Regions from separate parts of the Pseudoduganella plicata genome, predicted to be linked through region 3. Evidence: predicted binding sites of a transcription regulator. Region 3 holds the regulator's gene; each other region holds the start of a gene.
The links. The regulator HrcA, encoded in region 3, represses chaperone genes, less so after heat shock. The targets are predictions, from matches to a motif close to TTAGCACTCNNNNNNNNNGAGTGCTAA.

Region 1: groES (co-chaperone GroES) is a predicted target of HrcA. The motif match lies at 1,086-1,112, and genes of this name have one in related genera.
Region 2: rpoH (RNA polymerase sigma factor RpoH) is a predicted target of HrcA. The motif match lies at 977-1,003, and genes of this name have one in related genera.

What each region holds. Positions count from the first base shown of each region.
Region 1 is NZ_CP038026.1:2,426,558-2,428,824, forward strand. Features, by position in the region: gene E1742_RS10700 (cell division protein ZapA) at 1-245, opposite strand, end outside; gene E1742_RS10705 (hypothetical protein) at 242-493, opposite strand; gene E1742_RS27050 (hypothetical protein) at 721-855, opposite strand; gene groES (co-chaperone GroES) at 1,153-1,443, shown strand; gene groL (chaperonin GroEL) at 1,479-2,267, shown strand, end outside.
Region 2 is NZ_CP038026.1:4,707,322-4,709,588, forward strand. Features, by position in the region: gene rpoH (RNA polymerase sigma factor RpoH) at 1-826, opposite strand, end outside; gene ftsX (permease-like cell division protein FtsX) at 1,312-2,226, opposite strand; gene E1742_RS20890 (cell division ATP-binding protein FtsE) at 2,223-2,267, opposite strand, start outside.
Region 3 is NZ_CP038026.1:3,236,038-3,238,304, reverse strand. Features, by position in the region: gene E1742_RS14165 (HAD family hydrolase) at 1-651, shown strand, start outside; gene hrcA (heat-inducible transcriptional repressor HrcA) at 708-1,724, shown strand; gene fur (ferric iron uptake transcriptional regulator) at 1,800-2,228, opposite strand.

The DNA of each region.
Region 1 (2,267 bases), 810 kb from region 3:
TGCACTTCCAGCAGCGACATGTCCGACAGCGGTCCCGCCGGGGCCTTCGCCGTCAGGAACTCGGCCGCCATGGACAGCGCCGCCATCACGGCGATGCGATCATTTCCCTTGACCTTGCCCGTGTCGCGGATCGTCGTCATTTTCTTGTCGAGCAGGCTGGCCGCTTCCCGCAGCGCGCGCTCTTCACCTTCCTTGCAGACGAGCCGGTACGGCTGCCCCATGATATTGACGTCCACGGGGATCATTGCGCGTCCTCTTTCACGGCTTCGCTTTCTTCACTGGCGGGTTCGACCGCAGGTGCAGGCGGGGAGATTTTCAGGAGCAGGGCCGAAACGCGCTGATGCGCCTCGCCCAGGCGATGCTGGTGGCTGATGTTTTCGGCGACAAGCGCGGCATTGGCCTGGCGCAGCTGGGCGTTTTCGCGACGCAGATTGTGCGTCAGCTCGGCCAACTGTTCGATCTTGTCAGCGAGTTCTTGGAAGTCGGAAATCATCCCGCCACTATAGGCCCGCGTCAAACCGTGGTCAACCGAATATGCCCGCTAATACACTTAATTACATCTTAATGACAATGAGCAGGCTGACAAGATTAAGCCTGACGACGGCGCGGCACGTGTGTGGACAGGCGCGGGCGTGATGGCCCTGCGCCTGCTCACGAACGGGCCCTGCGCCTGCTCACGAACGGGCCCTGCGCCTGCTCACGAACGGCGCCGATGGCCGCTCAACTGGCGGCACCCAGCGCCAGCAGCAGCATCGCGCCGGCCAGAACGCCGAGCGCGGCGCCGGCTGCGACATTGATGGTCACACGCACCCAGTTTGGCGCGTGCATTTCTCGAGGGAACTTGGTATGGAACATCACAGCCTCCGCTATAGATCACTACAACATCGGACGAGGAACTTAGAGTCTGCACTTCTTTCGATTCTTTGTCAAAACACGAAGGGCCCGCGCCCTTGAACGATGCCGGGTCAGTGCCGCCGGCACACAGACGTTGTGACAAGTCAACCGCCGATGTAGCAGAACTTGCAAACAGTTAGGGTTTATGAAAGGACAGGCCTTGAAATAGCCGTGGGGCGTCCCTATAATTGTTGGCACTCGTTAGTAGAGAGTGCTAACAACGATTTTGAACCTCACTGTATAAATAAGGAGTTTTGTATGAACCTTCGCCCTTTGCACGATCGCGTTATCGTCAAACGTCTGGACCAGGAAACCAAGACTGCTTCCGGCCTGATCATTCCTGATGCCGCCGCTGAAAAGCCGGATCAGGGTGAAGTGCTGGCAGTTGGCAACGGCAAGGTGTCGGACGCCGGCGTGCTGCGCGCGCTGGAAGTCAAGGTCGGCGATCGCGTACTGTTCGGCAAATACTCCGGCCAGGCCGTCAAGGTTGACGGCGAGGAGCTGCTGGTGATGCGCGAAGAAGACATCATGGCCATCGTTCAGAAGTAATCTGGCTCACTTAAAGAATTCAGGAGAATACAAACATGGCAGCTAAAGAAGTGATTTTCGGCGACGCAGCGCGCGCCAAAATGGTTGAAGGCATCAACATCCTGGCCAACGCGGTCAAAGTCACGCTGGGCCCGAAAGGCCGCAACGTCGTGCTGGAGCGCTCGTTCGGCGCCCCGACCGTGACGAAGGACGGTGTCTCGGTGGCCAAGGAAATCGAACTGAAAGACAAGCTGCAGAACATGGGCGCGCAGATGGTCAAGGAAGTCGCTTCCAAGACCTCCGACAACGCCGGTGACGGCACCACCACCGCGACCGTTCTGGCACAAGCCATCGTGCGCGAAGGCATGAAGTTCGTTGCCGCCGGCATGAACCCGATGGACCTGAAGCGCGGCATCGACAAGGCCGTTGCCGCCACCGTCGAAGAGCTGGCCAAGATCTCCAAGCCATGCACGACGTCGAAAGAAATCGCCCAGGTTGGCGCGATCTCCGCAAACTCGGACTACTCGATCGGCGAGCGTATCGCCGAAGCGATGGAAAAAGTGGGCAAGGAAGGCGTCATCACCGTGGAAGACGGCAAGTCGCTGAACGACGAGCTGGACATCGTGGAAGGCATGCAGTTCGACCGCGGCTACCTGTCGCCATACTTCATCAACAATCAAGAGAAGCAAGTCGCCATCCTGGAGAACCCGTTCGTTCTGCTGTGCGACAAGAAGATCTCGAACATCCGCGATCTGCTGCCGGTACTGGAGCAAGTGGCCAAGGCCGGCCGTCCGCTGCTGATCATCGCAGAAGACATCGAAGGCGAAGCCCTGGCAACGCTGGTG
Region 2 (2,267 bases), 1.5 Mb from region 3:
AGACGCCGAACTCTTCTGCCAGCGTGTGCAACGTCGCGCCCGAACCGTCGTCGTTGGCCAGCCAGCGCGATTCGACGATGCGGCGCGAGCGTGGATCGAGCTTGGCCAGCGCCGTTTCCAGGCCTTCGGACTGCAGGCGCGTGACCTGTTCCGCTTCCAGCACCTTGGTCGGCTCCGTCTGGTCGGACGAGAGGTAGGCGATCGGGGCAAACTTGTCGTCCTCGTCGTCCGTCGGCGATTCCAGTGCGATGTCCCGGCCCGACAGGCGGGTTTCCATCTCGATCACTTCCTCGCGCTTGACGTCCAGCAGCTTGGCCAGCTGGTCGATCTGGCCCGGCGTCATCGCATCCAGGCCCGTCTTGTGGCTGCGCAGGTTGAAGAACAGCTTGCGCTGAGCCTTCGTGGTTGCCACTTTGACGAGGCGCCAGTTTTTCAGGATGTACTCATGCATCTCTGCCTTGATCCAGTGCATCGCGTACGACACGAGCCGGACGCCCTGGTCCGGGTCGAAGCGCTTGACTGCCTTCATCAGGCCGATATTGCCTTCCTGGATCAGGTCGGCGTGCGGCAGGCCATAGCCCAGGTAGCCACGGGCGATCGAGACCACCAGGCGCAAGTGCGACAGGACGAGCTTTTCGGCGGCCTTCAGGTCGTTGTTATCCTTGAGGCGACGGCCCAGCTGGACTTCTTCGTCGTGCGTCAGCATTGGCAGGCGGTTGACGGCGGAAATGTAGGCGTCCAGGTTTCCCAGGTTGCCGCTGAAACCGAGGTTCAGAGCACTTGTGCCGGCTGGAACCAGGGCGGTAGGTGCGGACATCGTGTTCATTGGTATTCCTCGCTTGTATTTTGGTGCAATAGGCCGTGCGGGATTGCAGAGGGCACTGTCATGGCATACAGCATGCAGCGTGGAACTTAAAGTCGTCTTAACCATTTTCCGACGCCTCCTAGCAGTTCCAGCGTTGCGTTTGAACATATATTAGCACTCTCGTCTTGTGAGTGCCAATCTCGGCATTTTTATCACTTCGATAGCCCTGTGCTATCGGAGATTAGTGGCCGGGGAAACGCAGGATGGAAGGAACTAAATAAAAACTGCTCGTTTTGGCCATCTTTTGTGGCAAATCAAGCAGAAAGGTCAGGTTAGCGTGCGTGGAAAGCTGCGCTCTGTGCGTGAACGCACGCTTGCGCGGGCACCCGGACAAGGCTGAAGGTCATTCCAGGGGCAATGTCGGAGCGTTCCGACACCGGAACAGGAAGGCCCACCGTCGAGATACCGGCAGTAACCAGACAGGCACTGGCCGCCGGTGCCCGCCATCACGACAGCCGCGCCAGCTGACGTCGCACGGACAGCGCGGCGCCCACCAGGCCCAGGCCGGCCGACAGCGCCAGGAGGAGGGCCATGGCCAGCGGATCCAGCGGCGACAGCTGGAATTCGGATGCATACAGCCGGGCAAACTCGGCAATCGCCGTGTTCAGCGGCCGCAGCGACAGCGCAACGGCACCCAGCGCCACGGCGCCGGCAAACAGGCCCAGCAGCGCACCCGTGTAATAGAAAGGGCGCTGGATATACGTGCTGGTGGCGCCGATCAGACGCAGCACCAGGATCTCCTCACGCTGCGTCAGTACCTGCAACCGGATCGTGTTGAAGACCACGGCGATGACGACGGTGCCCAGGGTGGCGGCCAGCAGCAGCAGACCCATGCGTAGTATGCCCAGCAGCGCGGCCAGCCGCTTCACCCAGGCGGAATCGACCTGCACGGACTCGACGCCAGGGATCTCCCGCAACTGCTCCGCCACTTCGTCCACGTGTGCGCTTTGGGCGGCACTCTGGAATGCGTTCAGCTTCACGACATAACTGTCCGGCAGGGGATTGTCGCCCAGCGTGTCGATCACCCCAGCCAGCCCGTTCTTGTTCTGCAGCTCCGCCAGCGCGTTTTCGCGCGGCACGAAGACGATGCGGGCGTCCTTTGCGACGGCCCGCAGCGAGCCGGCCATGCCTTGCGCATGCTCGCGTGGCAGGTCTTGTTTCAGGAAGACGGACAGTTCCGGGTCGACCGAGAGCTGTTCCGACATCGGCCGTACATTGTCCAGTACCGTCAGGCCGGCAAAGGGCAGGGCCAGCGCAATGGCGACCACCAGGATATTGAACAGGAAACTGCCGGGCGCGCGGCGCAGGTGTACCAGCGCGGAGCCCAGCGCGAAACCATGTTGACGCAGCCACACGCTCATGCCGCCTCCGCCTGCAGTTCGCCTTGCGCCAGACGGATGAC
Region 3 (2,267 bases):
ATCGCCCCCGTGATCGCCGAGGCGGAAACCACGCTGCACGCCTGGCTGGCCACGCACGCACCGAAGGTTGCACAGGCCTTTTCAATCGAGGAGCTGCGCGCGCGCCGGATGGCGCTGCTGGCAGCCGAACCGCATTATCATCTGGACCTTGGCAAGCTGCGCCGGGCGGCGCTGGAGGCCGCGTTCGCGCATGCGGGCGAAGACCTGGCGCATATCGACGGCGCCATGCAGCATTTCTTTGCTGCCCGCAACGCGGTCAAGCCGTATGACGACGTGCTGCCCGGTCTGCTGCACCTGGCCGACCGACTCACCCTGGGCGCCGTCACGAACGGCAATGCGGACCTTGAAGTCATCGGTATCGCCCACCATTTCAAGGTGGCGCTGGCCGCCAGTCATTTCGGCAAGGCCAAGCCGGACCCGGCGATCTTCCTGGCCGCCTGCGATGCGCTGGGCGTGGCGCCGCGCCATGCCGTCTACGTGGGCGACGACCTGCGCCTCGATGTCGAGGGCGCGCAGAAAGCGGGATTGCGGGCCGTGTGGATGAACCGGACGGGTAGTAACGCCCACGTCGAGCTGGGCATTGCGCCCGATGCGATTTGCAGCAGTTTTGAAGAGTTGATTGCGTGGCTGGAACAACAGTTATCCGATTGAATTCCCTGTGCCGTCGCCAGCCGTGCATAATACCGTGTACGCCTGAAGATTGAATTATGCAACTCGATAACCGTGCCCAAACCCTGCTCAAAGCCCTGGTAGAGCGCTATATTGCGGACGGACAACCCGTCGGATCGCGCGCACTGTCGAAGATCTCCGGCCTTGACTTGTCCCCGGCCACCATCCGCAACATCATGGCCGACCTGGAAGAGCTCGGCTATGTCGCCAGCCCCCATACGTCCGCCGGCCGCGTGCCGACGCCGCGCGGCTACCGTATTTTTGTCGACACCCTGCTGACGGTGCAGCCGATCGACGAAAGCGCCGTCGAATCGACGCTGCGCCCGCAGGCCCAGCCGCCACATAAGCTGATCGCCAATGCAGCGCAGATGCTGTCGTCGCTGTCGCAGTTCGCCGGCGTCGTATTGAGTCCCCGCCACGAATCCGTGTTCCAGCAGATCGAGTTTTTACGCCTGGGCGAGAAGCGCATCCTGCTCGTCATTGTCGCCCCCGGTGGCGACGTGCAGAACCGCCTGCTGCTGACGGACGTCGATTACACGCCATCGCAATTGCAGCAATCTGCCAATTTCATCAACCAGCACTACGGCGGCCTGGCGTTCGACGAAGTGCGCACACGCATGCAGGGCGAACTGCGCCAGCTGCGCGACGACATGGGGCGCCTGATGCAGGCAGCCGTGGAAGCGGGCAGCGAGGCCATGGCCGACAGCTCGGACGACATGGTGATTTCCGGCGAACGAAATTTACTGTCGGTCAGCGACCTGTCGTCGAACATGTCGTCGCTGCGGCAGATGTTCGACATGTTCGAGCAGAAGACGGGCCTGATGCAGCTGCTGGACGTGTCGTCGAAAGCGTCGGGCGTGCAGATCTTCATCGGCGGCGAATCGACCCTGGTGCCGATGGACGAAATGAGCGTCGTGACGGCACCGTACACGTCGAATGGGCGCATCGTCGGCACGCTGGGCGTCATCGGCCCCACGCGCATGGCGTATGAGCGCGTGATCCCGATTGTCGACATCACCTCGCGGCTGCTGTCGAACGCCCTGAGCCACAACTGAAAACCCGGGATAGACCCCTGTTGTGAGGAAATAAAAAACGGCCCATGTGGGCCGTTTTGCTTTGCTGCCGCCGGCTCAATGCCGGTGCGGGCAATCCGTTTTGGTGCAGGTGCCGTAGATCGCCAGCGCATGCTCGGCGATCTTGAAGCCGCGTTCCTGCGCGATGCGGTGCTGGCGCTGTTCGATTTCATCGTCGACGAATTCCTCCACGCGGCCGCAGTCCATGCAGACCAGGTGATCGTGGTGGGAACCCTGGTTCAGTTCGAAGATCGCCTTGCCGCTTTCGAAGTGATTGCGGTTCAGCAGGCCGGCCTGCTCGAACTGCGTCAGCACGCGGTAGACGGTGGCCAGGCCAACGTCCATATTGTCGGCCAGCAGAATCTTGTAGACATCTTCGGCCGTCAGGTGGCGCACTGCGCTGTTCTGGAAAATGTCCAGAATTTTCAGGCGTGGCAGGGTGGCCTTCAGGCCGCTGGCCTTCAGGTCGGTGGGGCTGTTACTCATGTTTGGTAGTCGGTTTTGGCTGGAGTGCTTTATGATATA